Regions from separate parts of the Streptococcus sp. A69 genome, predicted to be linked through region 1. Evidence: predicted binding sites of a transcription regulator. Region 1 holds the regulator's gene; the other holds the start of a gene.

Region 1 (9,770 bases):
TTTCGGGTCAATCAAGATTTCCATCATAGCTTGGAAAATCTTTCGATTGCTGGGAACTCCGATATCATGATTAACCTCAAACAAGCGTGCCAAAACTCGCATGACATTGCCATCGACCGCTGGCTCAGGCAAATTAAAAGCGATACTGGAAATAGCTCCCGCAGTGTAAGGGCCAATCCCTTTCAGGCAAGATATTCCTTCATAGGTATTTGGAAATTGCCCCCCAAAGTCAGTCATAATCTGCTGAGCTGCAGCCTGCATATTGCGCACTCGAGAATAATAGCCCAATCCCTCCCAAGCCTTCAGCAGACGCTCTTCAGGGGCATTCGCCAGACTTTCAACAGTTGGAAACCAGTCCAAGAATCGTTCATAATAGGGAATAACTGTATCCACCCTGGTCTGCTGGAGCATGATTTCAGATACCCAGATGTGATAAGGATTTTTACTTCTCCGCCAAGGTAAATCTCTTTTGTTTTCATCATACCAGTCGAGGAGTTTCTCACGAAAAGAAATGATCTTCTCCTCCGGCCACATGACGATACCGTATTTTTTCAAATCTAACATATATCTAGTATAACATAGAAGCTTATTGCTGTCCTTTTCTCAGTACTAAAAAGCCTCTTCCCATGGGAAAGAGGACTAAATCTTATTGATGAACTGCTTGAGCTGCAGTAATTAGTGTAAGATTATATACATCATCTGAGCTACATCCACGTGAAAGGTCATTAACTGGCTTATTCAAACCTTGTAAAACAGGACCTACAGCCGAGAAACCACCGAGACGTTCTGCAATCTTGTAACCGATATTTCCAGCTTCTATACTTGGGAAGATGAATACAGTTGCTTGTCCAGCTACTTTACTTCCTGGAGCTTTCAAAGCTGCCGTTTCAGGGTGGAAGGCCGCATCAAATTGCAATTCCCCATCTATTTCAAGATCTGGACGTAGTTCGTGCGCACGTTGTGTAGCTGCTACTACCTTATCAACGTTCTCACCAAAACCAGAACCTTTACTTGAATAGCTCAACATAGCAATTTTGGGTTCGATACCAAACATTTTCGCAGTGATTGCTGAGTTAATAGCAATTTCAGCTAAGTCATCAGCATCAGGATTAATGTTGATCGCACAGTCTCCGAAAAGATAACGTTCTGAACCACGAGTCATCAAGAAGGCACCTGAAGTACGAGTAACATTAGGACGAGTTTTAATGATTTGAAGGGCTGGACGAACTGTTGCAGCAGTTGAGTGAAGTGCACCTGAAACCATACCGTCAACCAAGCCCATATATACTAGCATTACACCAAAGTAGTTAACGTCTTCACGCAAGAGTCTACCAGCTTCTTCTTCTGATACCTTACCGTTACGACGTTCAACGAGCGCAGCAACCATTTCGTCAAACTTAGCGTAGTGGTCAGGGTCGATAACTTCGTAACCTTCAGTGATCCCTTCGATTTCAAGGTAGATTTTAATTTTTTCAGGTTTACCAAGCAATACTGGGATGACATCTGTTTCTTTAACCAAACGTTTTGTCGCTTGAAGGATACGAGGTTCTTTCCCTTCAGGGAGAACGATGCGTACATTTTTACCAACCAGGTTGGCTTTGAGACTTTCAAAAACTTCCATGAGTTTTCTCCTTTAATAAAATAAATTATACTCCAAATAGTTTTTAAAGAGTATTAGTTGATAACTGAGTAATAAGATTGCTGAAATCATCCGGTAAGGGGCTTTCTAGCTGCAAATCGTGCTCTAGAAAAGGATGATAAAAAGATAAATAATGACAATGCAGAGCCTGACGTTTAATACCGTCATCCAGACTACCACTATACAAATCGTCTCCCAACAAAGGAAAGCCAATATGGGAAAAATGCACTCGTATCTGATGAGTTCGTCCAGTATGCAGGCGAATATCGACTAGGTGAATATTTCCATAAGACGCTACAACTTTGTAAGACGTATGAGCGTATTTCCCACCTTTGGCAACCCGTCTAGTGATAATGGAGTCCACATCACGAGCAATCGGGGCGATAATCTCCCCTTCTGGCTCCAAGACACCAGCTCCTTTAACTAAAGCAAAGTAACGTTTTTCGATAGACTTTCGTTGCAACTGCTTATCTAAACGTGCATGAGCGTAGCCGTGCTTGGCAAAGAGCATCAGACCAGATGTATCCCGATCTAGTCTGGTCACGATATGAACCTGCTGGTTTTCATATTCCTGCTTAACATAGTAGCCTTTGATAAAATTGGCAATGGTATTGGAATGATTGACACTAGGAATGGAGGCTACTCCATAAGGTTTATTCAAAACCAAAAAGTGGTCATCCTCATACAAGATATCCAGTGAACGGTCGATTGCTTCAAGGGTTTCAAAGCCTTCCTCTGCTGGAATGTCAATGGTAACACTGTCTCCAATATCTAAGAGATAAGTCGCATTTTGAGGTTGGTCATTGACCAGAATAGCCCCACCTCGAAACTTAATCTTAGCCAAAAGTCCCTTAGAAACCTCGTGTTTCTTGAGAAAAGTTTTGACTTTGACATGCTCATCTGCGGTAAATTCGAACCTCATTCATCCACCTCGCCGATGAAGGCATCTTTGACACGATTCCAGAAACTAGTGTGGCTTGGTGTCGCTACGAAGTGAATCTTGTGATGGTCGATTTGATACTCAATCCGTTCGATATTACGGAATGAATAGACACTGTTATCTACTGATATCGTGTGGTAATCATTGCGTGTCGGCAAGAGTTCAATCTTATCTTTTTTTGGAATAATGATTGATGATCCCAAAGTGCGATAGACTCGGTTGTTAAGACTCGCTATCTCCGTCAACTGTAAAGCTTCAATGGTCGGATGCAAGACAGCTCCACCCAAGGACTTGTTGTAGGCAGTACTTCCCGTCGGCGTTGAAACAGTCACTCCATCTCCACGAAATCTCTCGAACGGAACATGGTTAATGATGATATCTGCTACCATGGTGCGATCTGATCGACGGATACTAGCTTCATTTAAGGCGCGAAATGTTTTCACTTCTCCATTTTCAAGCGTTACCTTGACATTCAAAACAGGATAGGAAACTTTGGCACCAGTATCTAGTAGGAGATTGGTCACCAACTGATCCAACTCAAAATCACGATAATCTGTGTAAAATCCCAAATGCCCTGTATGAACACCTACAAATCGAACCTTGTCTAACTGATTCTCATACTTGTGGAAAGCAGACAAAAGCATCCCATCTCCACCAATCGAAATGACGATGTCGGGATTGGTATCGTTCAGTATAAAATGTTGTTTCTTTAGTTTTTCCCTCAGTTCATGCAAAACCTTCTGACTCTGCGGCTTTCTATTTGCTATGAGGTCAACTCGTTTACCTGTATTCTTCATCTGTATCGTCACTATTTCCTACACCGTCATTTAATTTTCTGCTCAATGGATCAAAGAGAGCCTGCGCTTCCTGGATGTCATCTCGAATCTTACCCATTTCTTCATCCAGTTGATAAGCAATTTTGGCTGTGATTTCCAGCCTTTTCCTGATTTCTTCTGGGAAATCGCCCTGGTATTTATAATTGAGCGAGTGCTCAATCGTAGCCCAGAAATTCATGGCTAAAGTACGTATTTGAATTTCCGCCAAAATCGTCTTAGCTCCGTTGATCGTATCAACCGTGTACTCGACAACCACGTGATAAGAACGATAACCTGAAGCCTTACGATGAGTGATATAGTCTCGTTCCTGAACGATTCTCATATCTTGGCGTTTACGTAGAATCTCAACTACTTCTTTAACGTCATCAACAAACTGAACCATGACACGTAAACCAGCAATATCTTGCAGATCATGTTCTAGATTTGCATAAGTAATTCCTCGACGAGCCATCTTTTCTTTGATACTTTCAATCGGTTTGACACGACCCGTTACAAACTCAATCGGAGAATGCTTGTTTTGCTTACGATACTGTTTGCGAATTCCTCGAAGTTTTATCTTCAATTCACCAACAGCCTGAATGTAAGGATCTAAAAATTCTTCCCATTCTATGGTCATACTTTCTCCCTTGTAATGTTTGATTGCTCTGTCGAAAATCTTTGATTTTTTCAGTACATTCGTATACAATAAATACATTGTCCATTATACCATAAATCGCTTTCAAAGATATAGAAAAGGTTGAAAAAATGAAACATTTAGAAATAGAATTGAAAACACTTCTGAAAAAAGAGGAATATGATCATCTAAAAAAACAGTTTTCCCATATCCAGCCCGTCCTTCAGAAAAACTACTACATTGACACACCTGATTTTCAATTACGTGAAAAGAAGGTTGCCATGCGCATTCGCACTTTTGCAGATTGGGCGGAATTGACCTTGAAAGTGCCTCAAACTGTAGGAAATATGGAATACAACCAGAAACTAACTCTTCCAGAAGCTGAATCGTACCTAGAAAAACAAAAACTACCTCAAGGGCTCGTTCTAGAAAAGCTCGCTAAGATTGGTATTGAAAGTCATGACTGGCTTGTTTTAGGCTGCCTTTCGACTCTTCGTTATGAAACGAAAACAGAAATTGGCTTAATGGCGTTAGATGAAAGTCACTACTTTGACCAAACGGACTATGAACTCGAGCTTGAAGTCACAGACCATGAAAAAGGGAAAGCCGATTTTCGGAAATTTTTAGATGAAAATCACATAACTTATCAGAAAGCTCCTTCAAAATTAATTCGTTTTATTAAAAGCATGAAAAAAAGCTGAAATAATCTCCTTTTTTTGGTAGAATAGAAAAGATAAAAATAAAAGAATCTTGCTTTGAAAAACAGAACTTTCTCAAAGGAGATTCACAAAGTTTACAGAGGACGGTCTATAATGTCAGATAGAAACAACATGAAACTTTTCACCCTAAACTCTAACCCAGAAATCGCTCAAAAGATTGCGGATACAGTTGGTGTACCTCTCGGAAAATTATCCTCTCGTCAATTTTCTGATGGTGAAATCCAGGTCAACATCGAAGAAAGTGTCCGTGGTTACGATGTTTACATCATCCAGTCAACCAGCTACCCCGTTAGCAACCACTTGATGGAATTATTAATCATGGTTGATGCTTGTGTTCGTGCAAGTGCTCATAGTATCAACGTTGTCCTTCCTTACTTTGGTTATGCTCGTCAGGATCGTATCGCTTCTTCTCGCGAACCCCTCACTGCAAAATTGGTTGCCAATATGCTTGTCAAGGCTGGTGTAAGCCGTGTTCTAACGCTTGACCTCCACGCTGTTCAGGTCCAAGGTTTCTTTGACATTCCTGTAGACAATCTTTATACTGTTCCTCTATTTGCTAAGCACTACTGTGATAAAGGACTTCTTGGCTCTGATGTTGTTGTTGTTAGTCCAAAGAACTCTGGTGTTAAACGTGCTCGTAGTTTGGCTGAATACCTTGATGCCCCTATCGCTATCATTGACTACGCCCAAGACGATTCTGATCGTAACGAAGGCTATATCATTGGGGATGTCGAAGGCAAGAAGGCTATCTTGATTGACGATATTCTAAATACTGGTCGTACTTTCTCTGAAGCAGCCAAAATCGTTGAACGTGAAGGTGCAACTGAGATTTATGCAGTATCTAGTCACGGTTTATTTGTTGAAGGTGCGGCAGACCTCCTTGATGCTACAAACATCAAGGAAATCCTTGTGACAGACTCAGTAGCAACTAAAGAAAGAACTCCAGAAAATGTATGTTACATTACTGCTAGCGAGTTAATCGGAGATGCTATCGTCCGCATCCATGAAAGAAAACCAGTCAGCCCACTCTTTGCTTACAACAAAAAGAAATAAGGTGATTCTTTGATTTATTTGGACAATGCTGCAACGACTCCTATGTCAGCAGTTGCTATTTCAGAAATGACCAAGGTCATGCAAGAAACCCATGGTAATCCTTCTAGTATTCATAGTCATGGTCGACAGGCTGGCAAGCTCTTGCGAGAAGCCCGTCAGGAACTAGCCCAGTTATTGGGGACAAAATCTCAACATATCTTTTTCACATCTGGTGGTACAGAAAGTAACAATACAGCTATTATCGGCTATTGTCTCCGTCATCAAAATCGTGGAAAACATATCATTACGACAGCTATTGAACATCATTCTGTGCTTGAAACTATCGATTATCTGGTGCAACATTTTGGTTTTGAAGCGAGTATCATCCAACCAGTAAATCAAGAAATAACTGCCCAGCAAATTCAAGAAGCTTTACGTGACGATACCATTCTCGTTTCCACTATGTATGCTAATAATGAAACGGGCAGTCTCTTACCTATCGCTGAGATTGGACGTGTTTTAAAAGAGCATCCTGCGGCTTATCATGTAGATGCTGTTCAAGCTATCGGGAAACTTCCTATCCATCCTGAGGAATTGGGAATTGATTTCCTCAGTGCTTCTGCCCACAAATTCCATGGACCAAAAGGAGTCGGCTTTCTTTACGCATCGGCTGGGGACTTTGACTCCTATCTTCATGGTGGTGATCAAGAACAAAAAAAACGGGCTGGAACAGAAAACCTCGCTGCCATTGTAGGCATGGTCGCCGCTCTCAAAGAGGACTTAGAGCAGCAAGCTGAACATTACCAAAAACTAGAGGGATTAAAATCTGCTTTTCTAGATGAGATTGCAGATCTAGAATACTATCTCAACGAAAGCCAACACCAGCTTCCTTATGTTGTCAACATTGGCTTTCCTGGTCAAAAAAATGATTTGCTCTTGTTACGGTTAGACCTTGAAGGAATTTCAATTTCTACCGGTTCGGCTTGTACTGCTGGTATTGTGCAAACCAGTCATGTGCTTGAAGCATTTTATGGACCAGATTCGCATCGTTTAACAGAATCTGTCCGTATCAGTCTCTCTCCTCTTAACACCGAAGAAGAACTGAAACAACTCGCACAAACCTTAAAAAATATTATTGGAGATTAATCTAATGGCATTCGAAAAAACCATTAAACTACAAAACTGCCGCTACGACTACACACTTAGCCCAACTGTCAAAAAGTTCACACTGAAAGATAATACTTTTTTTGAAACAAAAGTTGGAAACTTCGAACTGACTCGTCTACTTGAAAAAGTACCCAACAGTGGTGAAGGCTTCAAGCTAAAAATCATCATCAATAAAGACCTTACAGGTGCTAAACTCAACATTACTGACAAGTCAGGTCTTCGTTTGGTTAATATCTTTAAATCAGAAGACCACCACATTCATCAGGAAAAATTCTACTTCCTCATGGACAGCCTTGTAGAACGCGGAATCTTCACAAAAGAAGAAAGATAATTGGCTATGTATCAACTTACCTATCAAGATAGTTATCAAGTAGAGCGTACCCTTGAATTTGAAAATTACGAAGAGCTTATGTTATCTCTATCAGGTTGTGTAACTCTTCCAGATACATTCCTAGTCACTTCATTAACCTTTGATGATAAAGTTATCTATCAAGGATTGGTCGGAGATCTCTACCGTTTTCTATCACAAGCTAATTTTTAAAACTAAAACTAAGATTTTCTTAGTTTTTTCTTGTTTTTGTTGATTTTTTCACAATGTTTCTATAAAATAGAAGAATAGAAAGGTTGTGGTTTTGTGAAAGATAAACAGTCTGCTATTCCAAAAGCAACAGCAAAAAGACTCTCTCTCTACTATCGAATTTTCAAGAGATTTCATGCCGAGAAAATCGAACGTGCCAACTCCAAGCAAATTGCAGAGGCTATCGGTATCGATTCTGCGACTGTTCGTCGTGATTTTTCCTATTTTGGCGAACTAGGTCGTCGTGGTTTTGGTTACGATGTCAAAAAATTGATGAATTTTTTTGCTGATCTCCTAAATGATAACTCCATTACAAATGTTATGCTGGTCGGGATTGGAAATATGGGGCATGCCCTTCTCCACTATCGCTTCCATGAGCGTAACAAGATGAAAATCATCATGGCATTTGACCTAGATAACCATCCAGAAGTTGGAACCCAGACACCTGATGGAATTCCAATCTATGGTATCTCTCAAATTAAAGAAAAAATCAAAGAGGCAGATGTTAAAACTGCTATCCTAACTGTTCCAAGTGTTAAATCACAAGAAGTCGCCAATCTTTTGGTCGATGCAGGTATAAAAGGTATTCTCAGTTTTTCCCCTGTTCACCTCCACCTTCCAAAAGATGTGGTCGTTCAGTATGTCGATTTGACAAGCGAACTCCAAACCCTCCTCTATTTTATGCGTAAAGAGGATTAGAAAGCGAAAGCATTTATGAAAAAACCAGTTATTGGGATTACAGGAAATGAAAAAGCTCATCCAGATGATAACATCATGATGAGCTATGCAGCAAAGGGCTTTGTTGAAGGAGTCAAGGACGCTGGCGGAATTCCAATCATCCTACCGATTGGTGATCAAGAAATGGCTACCCATTACATCAATATCATTGATAAGCTCATCCTAACGGGTGGGCAAAATGTTGATCCAAAATACTATGGTGAACCAAAGGCTATTGATAGTGATGACTACCACCTTCAAAGAGACCAGTTTGAATTAGCTCTGATTAGGGAAGCTATCAAGCAGAAAAAGCCAATCTTCTCTGTTTGTCGAGGTACCCAGCTCTTTAATGTTGCTATGGGAGGAACGCTTCACCAAGATATCGAAGACCACTGGCAGGATTGTTCAGCCGAATACACGACCCAACGCCTCGTAACGGAACCTGATACGATTCTCCGAGAAATCTATGGAGAAATCTCTCACATCAACTCCTTCCACCACCAGAGCATTAAAGATCTAGCCTCAAATCTTAAGGTTGTAGCACATGATCCTAAAGATGGAATCATTGAGGCTGTGACAACTACGGACGGCTTCCCTTATCTTGGTGTTCAATGGCATCCTGAATTTCTCTTTGAAAACCGCCCCAAAGATAAAACGCTGTTTGACTATGTTGTTAACGAACTCTAGGACTTATAAATAGGTTATTAATCATGAATGAAATTAAAATACCTTCTACTCATGAGATTTTGAGAGATATAGAAGCTAATGTTTTCATATCTTATAAGGAAAAGGAAGCTAATCTTTTCTTATCAAACAATGAAAAAGAAATAAGGGTTTGCTTTCATCTTTCTAATCTCTATAGACTTTTAACAGCGGAAAGTTACCAATCTTTTTCTAAGAATAAAGAGAATTTCGATAAACTATCTCAAAAAGAAAAACAGCTGAAAGAAATGTCTAAAAAGGCAAAACTATTTTGTAAAAAGGCAGATGCTAAACTAAAAAGTAAATTTCATTCACGTCTTTACTTTTACAGAGATATTCTCATTCATAAAAAAAGATATTATAAAATCGAAGATTTCAATTCGATTGTCAACTTTATCGTTCAAGAAGATTTACTTGTACCCACGATAAAACCTCTTCCTGTTATCAATATGGCAGAAGTAGATTCCTATGTTTTAAAAGTAATTGAGTAAGATCATGTGCATTCTTAAATCAAATCCGTCTTTTCACGGTAACTAAAGTAATCAGAGTGAGAGACAATCAAATGGTCCAAGAACACAATTCCCATCAGTTCGCAGGCTTCCTTGACTAGTTTAGTGACATGGTTGTCGTTTCGACTAGGAGATACAGCACCGGATGGATGATTGTGAACGAGAATCACAGACGTTGCCATATGCTTCAAAGCATAGTGAAGGATTTCTCTCGGTTCAGCAATACTGCGTGTCGCAGATCCGATAAAAATAGTTTGCTGATGGATGATTTGATTTTGAGTATTGAGATAGAGCGCCACTAGGTGCTCTTGTTTTTTGT
Region 2 (9,770 bases), on a different contig from region 1:
TGGTGTTTATTGTGGAAGAATTGCTTAAAGAGGAGGAAATTACTATTCTCGAAATGGGTTCTGGGATGGGAATTCTAGGCGCTACTTTCTTGACCTCGCTTGATAAAACGGTGGACTATTTGGGAACAGAAGTGGATGATTTGCTGATTGATTTGGCAGCTAGTATGGCAGATGTGATCGGTTTGCAGGCTGGTTTTGTTCAAGGAGACGCCGTTCGTCCGCAAATGCTTAAAGAAAGCGACGTGGTCATCAGTGACTTGCCTGTTGGCTATTACCCAGACGATGCCATCGCTTCGCGCTATCAAGTGTCTTCTAGTCAAGAGCATACCTATGCCCATCATTTGCTGATGGAACAAGGCCTCAAGTACCTTAAGTCAGATGGCTATGCTATTTTTCTAGCTCCGAGTGATTTATTGACCAGTCCTCAAAGTGACTTATTAAAAGGGTGGCTCAAAGACGAAGTGAGTCTGGCTGCTATCATCGCTCTGCCGGAGGATATTTTCTCAACTGCAAGCCAAGCTAAAAGTATTTTTGTCTTACAGAAGAAAAGAGACAAGGAAATAGAACCCTTTGTTTACCCTCTTACTAGCTTGCAAGATCCGTCAGTTTTGTTGACCTTTAAAGAAAATTTTCAAAATTGGAGCAAAGGTACTGAAATATAAAAGAGATTTTGTTATAATAGATGAAAACGCTTAAAAAGAGGTATCATCTTATGACAAAAACAATTGCAATCAATGCAGGAAGCTCAAGCTTGAAATGGCAACTTTATCAAATGCCTGAAGAGAAAGTTTTGGCTAAAGGCTTGATTGAACGTATTGGATTGAAAGATTCAATTTCAACAGTAAAATTTGACGGTCGTTCGGAGCAACAAATTCTTGATATTGAAGACCATACACAAGCCGTTAAAATTTTATTGGATGACTTGATTCGTTTTGACATCATCAAAGGGTACGACGAGATTACAGGTGTCGGACACCGCGTCGTTGCAGGTGGTGAATATTTCAAGGAATCAACAGTTGTTGAGGGAGATGTGATAGAAAAAGTTGAGGAGTTGGGACTCTTGGCTCCTCTTCACAATCCAGCCAACGCAGCTGGAATTCGTGCATTTAAGGAATTGCTTCCAGATATTACCAGTGTTGTTGTATTCGATACTTCATTCCACACAACCATGCCAGAAAAGGCTTATCGCTACCCTCTACCAACTAAATACTACACAGAAAACAAGGTTCGTAAATATGGTGCCCACGGGACAAGCCACCAGTTTGTCGCAGGAGAAGCAGCGAAACTTTTGGGCCGTCCTCTAGAAGATTTGAAATTGATTACCTGCCATATTGGTAACGGGGCTTCTATCACAGCTATTAAGGGTGGGAAGTCTGTAGATACTTCTATGGGATTCACACCACTTGGCGGTGTGATGATGGGAACTCGTACAGGAGATATTGACCCTGCTATCATCCCTTATCTCATGCAATATACAGAGGACTTTAACACGCCTGAAGATATTAGTCGCGTTCTCAATCGTGAATCAGGGCTCATGGGAGTTTCTAGTCAGTCAAGCGATATGCGTGATGTGATTGCTGCTATGGAAGCGGGAGACCATGATGCGACTTTGGCTTATGAAATGTATATTGATCGTATCCAAAAACATATTGGCCAATATCTTGCAGTCCTAAATGGAGCAGATGCAATTATCTTCACAGCAGGTATCGGTGAAAATGCAGCAAATTTCCGTGAGGATGTCATTTCAGGTATCTCTTGGTTTGGTTGTGATGTGGATCCAGAAAAGAACGTCTTTGGTGTAACGGGAGACATCTCAACGGACGAAGCGAAAATCCGTGTCTTGGTTATTCCAACAGATGAAGAATTGGTGATTGCACGCGATGTTGAGCGCTTGAAAAAATAAGTAAATACACGTAAAATTTGATTGTGAAAAGAAGTTGGGAAAGAGATTTTCCAGCTTTTTTTATGTAGGAAATGTCTAAAACCTTGCTGTTATTGGCTTTTTTAAAAAATATGGTATAATAGTAGTAATTTAATAGATGGAGTTGAGTTTTGAAGAAAAGCTTTCGTGTAAAAAGAGAGAAAGATTTTAAGGCGATTTTCAAGGACGGAACGAGTTTTGCCAATCGAAAATTTGTTGTCTACCAATTGGAAAATCAGCAAAACCATTTTCGAGTAGGGCTGTCCGTCAGCAAAAAGCTGGGGAATGCAGTTACCAGAAATCAAATTAAGAGACGAATCCGACACATTCTACAAAGTGTAAAAGGGAGTTTGGTAGAGCATGTCGATTTTGTCGTGATTGCCCGAAAAGGGGTGGAAACCTTGGAATATGCAGAGATGGAGAAAAATCTACTCCACGTATTAAAGTTATCAAAGATTTATCAGGAAGGAAATGGGAGTGAAAAAGAAACTACAGTTGACTAGTTTGTTGGGCTTGTCCTTGTTTATCATGACGGCCTGTGCAACAAATAGTACAGCTAGCGATATAACAGCAGATTCGACAGATTTTTGGAGTAAATTCGTCTATTTTTTTGCTGAAATTATCCGCTTTTTGTCCTTTGACATTAGTATCGGAGTGGGGATTATCCTCTTCACAATCTTGATTCGGACGATTCTATTACCGGTCTTTCAGACACAGATGGTTGCCTCTAGAAAAATGCAAGAGGCTCAACCGCGCATCAAGGCTTTGCGAGAGCAATATCCGGGTCGTGATATGGAAAGTAGAACCAAGCTAGACCAGGAAATGCGTAAGGTCTATAGAGAGTTAGGAATTAAGCATTCATCCTCGCTCTGGCCGATTTTAATACAAATGCCGGTTCTCTTGGCGCTCTTTCAAGCCTTGAGTCGAGTAGACTTTTTGAAAACAGGTCACTTTTTATGGATTAATTTGGGGGGAGTAGATACAAGTTTTGTCCTTCCGATTTTGGCAGCAGTCTTTACCTTCTCGAGTAGCTGGTTATCGAATAAAGCTTTGTCCGAAAAAAGTGGGGCTACGACAGGGATGATGTATGGTATGCCGGTACTGATCTTTATCTTTGCCATCTCTGCACCTAGTGGAGTTGCCTTGTACTGGGCTGTATCTAATGCTTATCAAGTTCTGCAAACCTATTTCTTGAACAATCCTTTTAAGATTATTGCTGAAAGAGAAGCAGTGGCGCAAGCAGAAAAAAATTTAGAAGGTAAGAAGAGAAAAGCCTTGAAAAAAGCACAGAAAAAGAAAAAATAAGGAGGAATCTTGTAATGGTATTATTTACAGGTTCAACGGTTGAAGAAGCAATCCAAAAAGGATTGAAAGAATTAGACATTCCAAGAATGAAGGCCCACATCAAGGTCGTTTCGAAAGAGAAAAAAGGGTTCTTAGGCTTGTTTGGTAAGAAGCCGGCTCAAGTTGATATCGAAGCGATTAGTGAAACGACAGTGATCAAAGCCAATCAGCAGGCCATTAAAGGGGTTCCAAAAGAAGTCAATGAAAAAAATGAACCCGTGAAAACAGTAAGTGAAGCAACTGTTGATTTGGGGCATGTAGTTGAAGCGATTAAGAAGATTGAAGAAGAAGGTCAAGGTGTTTCTGAAGAGGTCAAGGCTGAAATCCTGAAAAATGAAAAACATGCCAGCACGATTTTGGAAGAAACAGGTCATATTTCAATTTTAAATGATTTGGAACCAGAGGATACTGCCGAGGAAGTGGAATCTGCTCCAGAAAAAGAAACTGAAACGCAGGAAGCAACAAGCCAATCTTTGGAAGATTTAGGCTTGAAAGTAGAACCAAGTTATGACATCGAACAAGTGGCAACTGAAGTAGCTAACTACGTTCAAACCATTGTGGATGATATGGATGTTGAAGGGACGATTTCAAGTGACTACAATCGCCGCACCATCAATCTTCAAATTGACACGAATGAACCAGGCCGTATTATCGGCTATCACGGAAAAGTCTTGAAAGCTCTTCAACTATTGGCGCAAAATTACCTTTATAATCGCTATTCAAGAACTTTCTACATTACGATTAACGTCAATGATTATGTTGAACACCGTGCAGAAGTCTTGCAAACCTACGCTCAAAAATTAGCGAATCGCGTATTGGAGGAAGGTCGTAGCCAGCAAACAGATCCAATGTCGAATAGCGAACGCAAGATTATCCATCGCATTATTTCACGCATGAATGGAGTGACCAGTTATTCTGAGGGTGATGAGCCAAATCGCTATGTTGTCGTAGATACAGAATAAACAAAATCAGGCTTGACCTGATTTTTTGCTAGGAAAGGAAAGATTCAGATATGCTGAAAGCAGTTAGAGAATACCTATCATTTGCAGGAGTTCAGTACCGTAATCCTGATAAAGCTGGCGATGAAAGAGAAAAGATGTTGGATTTGCGCCACAAAGGCCAGGAGGCTCGGAAGTCTTTTACAGAACTTGCCAATACCTTTCAAGCAAGTCATCCAGAATGGCAACTTCAACAGACTAGTCAGTGGATGAATCAAGCGCAGCGCTTGCGACCGCATTTCTGGGCCTATCTACAGAGAGAGGGGCAGGTAACAGAACCCATGTTGGCGCTGCGTTTGTATGGGAAACCCTCAGATTTTGGGATTTCCTTAGAAGTCAGCTTCATCGAGCGCAAGAAAGATGAACAGACTTTAGACAAGCAAGCCAAGGTTTTAGAACTTCCAGTGGTAGAAGGAATTTATTATCTAGTCTACTCAAATGGGGAAAGTCATAAGGTGGAGGCTACTGAGGAGAACCGTCGCACTTTACGCGAGAAGGTGAAAAGTCAGGAAGCCCGAAAAGTCTTAGTCAAGTCAGATGTTTCCCTCATTGAAAATCAGTCAGTAGAAGCGATATTGGAGGAGCTAGAAGATGCTTATACGCGTTTGCTCCCTTACTATGAGGTGACGAGGGAATAGACAAATCAAATGTGTTAGATGAACGCAAATTGTTTTATTGCTATTCTATACATTTTTTCATATAATAGTAAAATAGGATGTGTGATTCATTAATCACCTCAAAGAGAAAGGAAATTCTATGTCAAATCTATCTGTTAATGCAATTCGTTTTCTAGGTATTGACGCCATCAACAAAGCAAACTCAGGTCACCCAGGGGTGGTTATGGGGGCTGCTCCAATGGCCTATAGCCTCTTTACAAAACAACTTCGTATCAATCCAGCCCAACCAAACTGGATCAACCGCGACCGTTTTATCCTCTCAGCAGGCCATGGCTCTATGTTGCTTTATGCCCTTCTTCACCTTTCTGGTTTTGAAGATGTTAGCATGGATGAAGTCAAGAACTTCCGCCAATGGGGTTCCAAAACGCCAGGTCACCCAGAATTTGGCCATACAGCAGGGGTTGACGCTACAACCGGTCCTCTAGGACAAGGGATTTCTACTGCCACTGGTTTTGCCCAAGCAGAACGTTTCCTTGCGGCGAAGTATAACCGTGAAGGCTTCAATATCTTTGACCACTATACTTACGTTATCTGCGGAGACGGAGACTTGATGGAAGGTGTCTCAAGTGAGGCGGCTTCATACGCAGGCTTGCAAAAACTTGACAAGTTGGTGGTTCTTTATGATTCAAATGACATCAACTTGGATGGTGAGACAAAGGATTCCTTTACAGAAAGTGTTCGTGACCGTTACAATGCCTACGGTTGGCATACAGCCTTGGTTGAAGATGGAACAGACTTGGAAGCAATCCATGTTGCTATCGAAACAGCCAAAGCTTCAGGCAAACCATCTTTGATTGAAGTGAAGACTGTGATTGGATATGGCTCTCCAAACAAACAAGGAACCAATGCTGTACACGGTGCTCCTCTTGGTGCAGACGAAACTGCAGCAACTCGTCAAGCCCTCGGTTGGGACTATGAACCATTTGAAATCCCAGCTGAAGTTTATGCTGATTTCAAGGAAAATGTTGCAGACCGTGGCGCATCAGCTTATCAAGCTTGGACTAAATTAGTTGCTGATTATAAAGAGGCTCATCCAGAACTGGCTGCAGAAGTAGAAGCTATTATCGACGGCCGTGATCCAGTTGAGGTGACTCCAGCAGACTTCCCAGCCTTAGAAAATGGCTTCTCTCAAGCAACTCGTAATTCCAGTCAAGATGCTTTGAACGTTGTCGCTGCCAAGTTGCCAACTTTCCTAGGTGGATCAGCTGACCTCGCTCACTCAAACATGACTTACATCAAAACGGATGGACTTCAAGACGATGCTAATCGCTTGAACCGTAACATTCAGTTTGGTGTTCGTGAATTTGCAATGGGAACGATCTTGAACGGGATGGCCCTTCATGGTGGACTTCGTGTATACGGTGGTACTTTCTTCGTCTTTTCTGACTATGTGAAAGCAGCTGTTCGCTTGTCAGCCTTGCAAGGACTTCCTGTGACTTATGTCTTTACTCACGATTCAATCGCAGTTGGTGAAGATGGTCCAACTCACGAACCAGTTGAACACTTAGCAGGTCTCCGTGCTATGCCAAATCTGAATGTTTTCCGCCCAGCAGATGCGCGTGAAACTCAAGCGGCTTGGTACCTTGCAGTGACAAGCGAGAAAACACCAACTGCCCTTGTCTTGACACGCCAAAACTTGACTGTCGAAGAAGGAACAGACTTCGACAAGGTTGCGAAAGGTGCCTATGTTGTCTATGAAAATGCAGCAGACTTTGATACAATCTTGATTGCGACAGGTTCAGAGGTCAATCTAGCTGTCGCAGCTGCCAAAGAATTGGCTAGTCAAGGCGAAAAAGTCCGCGTAGTCAGCATGCCATCTACAGATGTCTTTGATAAACAAGATGCAGCATACAAGGAAGAAATCCTTCCAAATGCAGTTCGCCGTCGTGTTGCAGTCGAAATGGGTGCAACTCAAAACTGGTACAAATATGTTGGTCTTGATGGTGCAGTTCTCGGTATTGATACTTTCGGAGCATCTGCCCCAGCACCAAAAATATTAGCAGAGTACGGATTTACGGTAGAGAATCTAGTCAAAGTCGTTCAAAACTTGAAATAATCACAAAAATCAGAGTGAAAACTCTGATTTTTTATAATCATAAAAACAAGGTACAACCTTGTAAAAGTAGCTGAAATTTGATATAGTAGTCCTATGTAAAATACAAAGGAGAAAATAATGAATCCAAATATTACTTTTTTAATCATGCTTGTAGGTATGATGGCCTTGATGTTCTTTATGCAACGTTCTCAAAAGAAACAAGCGCAAAAGCGTATGGAAAGCTTAAATAAACTTCAAAAAGGCTATGAAGTTATTACAATTGGCGGCCTTTACGGAACAGTGGATGAAGTAGACACTGAGAAGAGAACAATCGTACTTGATGTAGATGGCGTTTATTTGACTTTTGAATTGGCTGCTATCAAGACCGTTTTGCCACTCAAAGAAGCTGTGACACCAGAAGGAACAGTTGTTGACGAAGGCGGAGCAATCGAAGAATAAAACGGGACCTGTCACTCCCGTTTTTCTATGAAGTAAGAGGAAAAGGGATGAGAAAAATAGTATTTGTGTGCTTAGGAAACATCTGCCGTAGCCCCATGGCAGAGTTTGTAATGAAATCCATGACGAGCGATTACCAGGTTGAGAGTCGTGCGACTTCATCTTGGGAACATGGTAATCCGATTCATAAGGGAACGCAGGGGATTTTCCGGCAGTATCAGATTCCTTATGACAAAGACAAAACATCACTCCAGATTCGTAGAGAAGATTTTGAATCGTTTGATTACATTATCGGTATGGATGCTTCAAACGTTTCAGATCTGCGTCAAATGTGTCCTCAGGAATTGCAACATAAGATCTACCCTTTTGCATCTGAAAGTGTTCCAGATCCTTGGTATACAGGAGATTTTGAGGAAACCTATGCTCGCATCACAAGTGGATGTCGAAGCTGGCTAGATCGATTAGAAAATGAGAGTGACAATGGAAAAGCTTAAACAAATCTATGAAAAGTATAGAGTTTACCTAACTCGCCCTAGGCTAGAGTTCATTGCAGTAGTCGTAATTGCACTCTGTGCCCTTTCAGTATTTCTACTAAATACACCTAAAAAGGGTGCCCTGACACTTGATGGCGGTGCCCTTGTTTATGATGGTACCCTGGTACGAGGAAAAATGAATGGCCAAGGCACTCTGACCTTTGAAAATGGAGACCAATATACAGGTGATTTCAATAATGGAGCCTTTAATGGAAAAGGGACTTTCCAATCAAAAGATGGCTGGAAATACGAAGGTGATTTTGTAAATGGTCAGGCTGAAGGTCAAGGGAAGTTGACTACAGAGCAAGAGGTTGTTTATGAAGGGACCTTTAAACAAGGCGTTTTTCAGCAAAAACAGTAGTCTCCAAGTTAGGAGACTATTTTTAAAACCAAAATAGAAAACGCTTTCTTGCCTTGAATTCGATAAATAGCTATCAACTAGAGAAAACTTTGTGAAATAAAAAAATATTTTTCATAATTTCACAATCGTCCAGTCAAAACTCTATTGTACGGGTTAATTGAGAAAAAGTTCACAAACTTAGAAAAATTCTTTGTGAAATACTTATGAAACTGTTTACAAAGCATAAAAAAAGAGTTATAATAAACTTGTGAAAAAATTAACAAAGGATAATATCCTTAAAGGCTATGGAGGATAATATGGCTGATAAAAAAACAGTAACACCAGAGGAAAAACAACTTGCTGCTGAAAAGCATGTCGACGGTCTCGTGAAAAAAGCCTTGGTTGCGCTTGATGAAATGCGCAAGTTGAATCAAGAGCAAGTTGACTACATCGTAGCAAAAGCGTCTGTTGCAGCACTTGACGCGCATGGTATCCTTGCACAACACGCAGTTGAAGAAACTGGTCGTGGTGTATTTGAAGATAAGGCGACAAAAAATCTATTTGCCTGTGAACACGTAGTGAACAATATGCGTGGAGTTAAAACAGCTGGAGTTATCGAAGATGATCCAATTACAGGTTTGACGAAGATTGCGGAGCCAGTCGGAGTTATTTGTGGTATCACTCCAACAACAAACCCAACTTCAACAGCAATTTTCAAATCATTGATTGCCTTGAAGACACGTAACCCAATCGTTTTCGCCTTCCACCCATCAGCTCAAGAATCTTCTGCTCATGCTGCACAAATCGTTCGTGATGCAGCCATAGCAGCCGGTGCACCTGAAAACTGTGTTCAATGGGTTACAGAGCCATCTATGGAAGCAACTGGAGCACTTATGAACCATGAAGGTGTTGCGACTATCCTCGCAACTGGTGGGAATGCTATGGTTAAAGCTGCATACTCATGTGGAAAACCAGCTCTTGGGGTAGGTGCCGGAAACGTTCCTGCCTATGTAGAAAAATCTGCTGACCTTCGCCAAGCTGCTCATGACATCGTTATGTCTAAATCATTTGATAATGGGATGGTCTGTGCATCAGAACAAGCGGTTATCATTGATAAGGAAGTATATGACGAATTTGTAGAAGAATTCAAATCATACCATACTTACTTTGTCAACAAGAAAGAAAAAGCGCTTTTGGAAGAATTCTGTTTTGGTGCAAAAGCTAACAGCAAGAACTGCGCCGGTGCTAAACTAAACGCAAACATCGTTGGTAAACCAGCAGCATGGATTGCTGAACAAGCAGGATTTAGCGTTCCAGAGGGGACAAACATCTTGGCTGCTGAATGTGCAGAAGTTGGAATTAAAGAACCATTGACTCGTGAAAAATTATCACCTGTTATTGCAGTTTTGAAAGCTGAAGATACTGAAGATGGACTTAAAAAAGCTCGTCAAATGGTTGAATTTAAT

What was found. The regulator Rex, encoded in region 1, represses fermentation and respiration genes when NADH is low (regulators of the CRP and FNR family bind a similar motif). The targets are predictions, from matches to a motif close to TTGTGAANTANTTCACAA.
Region 2: a site for Rex is predicted at 8,571-8,588, ahead of adhE (bifunctional acetaldehyde-CoA/alcohol dehydrogenase). Genes of this name have one in related genera too.

The regions. Positions count from the first base shown of each region.
Region 1 is NZ_JBZUJU010000001.1:115,401-125,170, reverse strand. It holds gene mutY (A/G-specific adenine glycosylase) at 1-564, opposite strand, end outside; gene pta (phosphate acetyltransferase) at 647-1,621, opposite strand; gene AC4ME5_RS00635 (RluA family pseudouridine synthase) at 1,665-2,561, opposite strand; gene AC4ME5_RS00630 (NAD kinase) at 2,558-3,376, opposite strand; gene yjbM (GTP diphosphokinase) at 3,360-4,031, opposite strand; gene AC4ME5_RS00620 (CYTH domain-containing protein) at 4,160-4,729, shown strand; gene AC4ME5_RS00615 (ribose-phosphate diphosphokinase) at 4,841-5,800, shown strand; gene AC4ME5_RS00610 (cysteine desulfurase family protein) at 5,810-6,925, shown strand; gene AC4ME5_RS00605 (DUF1831 domain-containing protein) at 6,930-7,277, shown strand; gene AC4ME5_RS00600 (DUF4649 family protein) at 7,284-7,487, shown strand; gene AC4ME5_RS00595 (redox-sensing transcriptional repressor Rex) at 7,581-8,222, shown strand; gene AC4ME5_RS00590 (gamma-glutamyl-gamma-aminobutyrate hydrolase family protein) at 8,238-8,927, shown strand; gene AC4ME5_RS00585 (hypothetical protein) at 8,951-9,433, shown strand; gene radC (RadC family protein) at 9,448-9,770, opposite strand, start outside.
Region 2 is NZ_JBZUJU010000007.1:15,916-25,685, reverse strand. It holds gene AC4ME5_RS09210 (class I SAM-dependent methyltransferase) at 1-662, shown strand, start outside; gene AC4ME5_RS09205 (acetate kinase) at 713-1,903, shown strand; gene rnpA (ribonuclease P protein component) at 2,053-2,424, shown strand; gene AC4ME5_RS09195 (membrane protein insertase YidC) at 2,399-3,226, shown strand; gene jag (RNA-binding cell elongation regulator Jag/EloR) at 3,241-4,227, shown strand; gene AC4ME5_RS09185 (HI_0552 family protein) at 4,278-4,901, shown strand; gene tkt (transketolase) at 5,020-6,996, shown strand; gene yajC (preprotein translocase subunit YajC) at 7,114-7,434, shown strand; gene AC4ME5_RS09170 (low molecular weight protein-tyrosine-phosphatase) at 7,482-7,925, shown strand; gene AC4ME5_RS09165 (MORN repeat-containing protein) at 7,912-8,325, shown strand; gene adhE (bifunctional acetaldehyde-CoA/alcohol dehydrogenase) at 8,622-9,770, shown strand, end outside.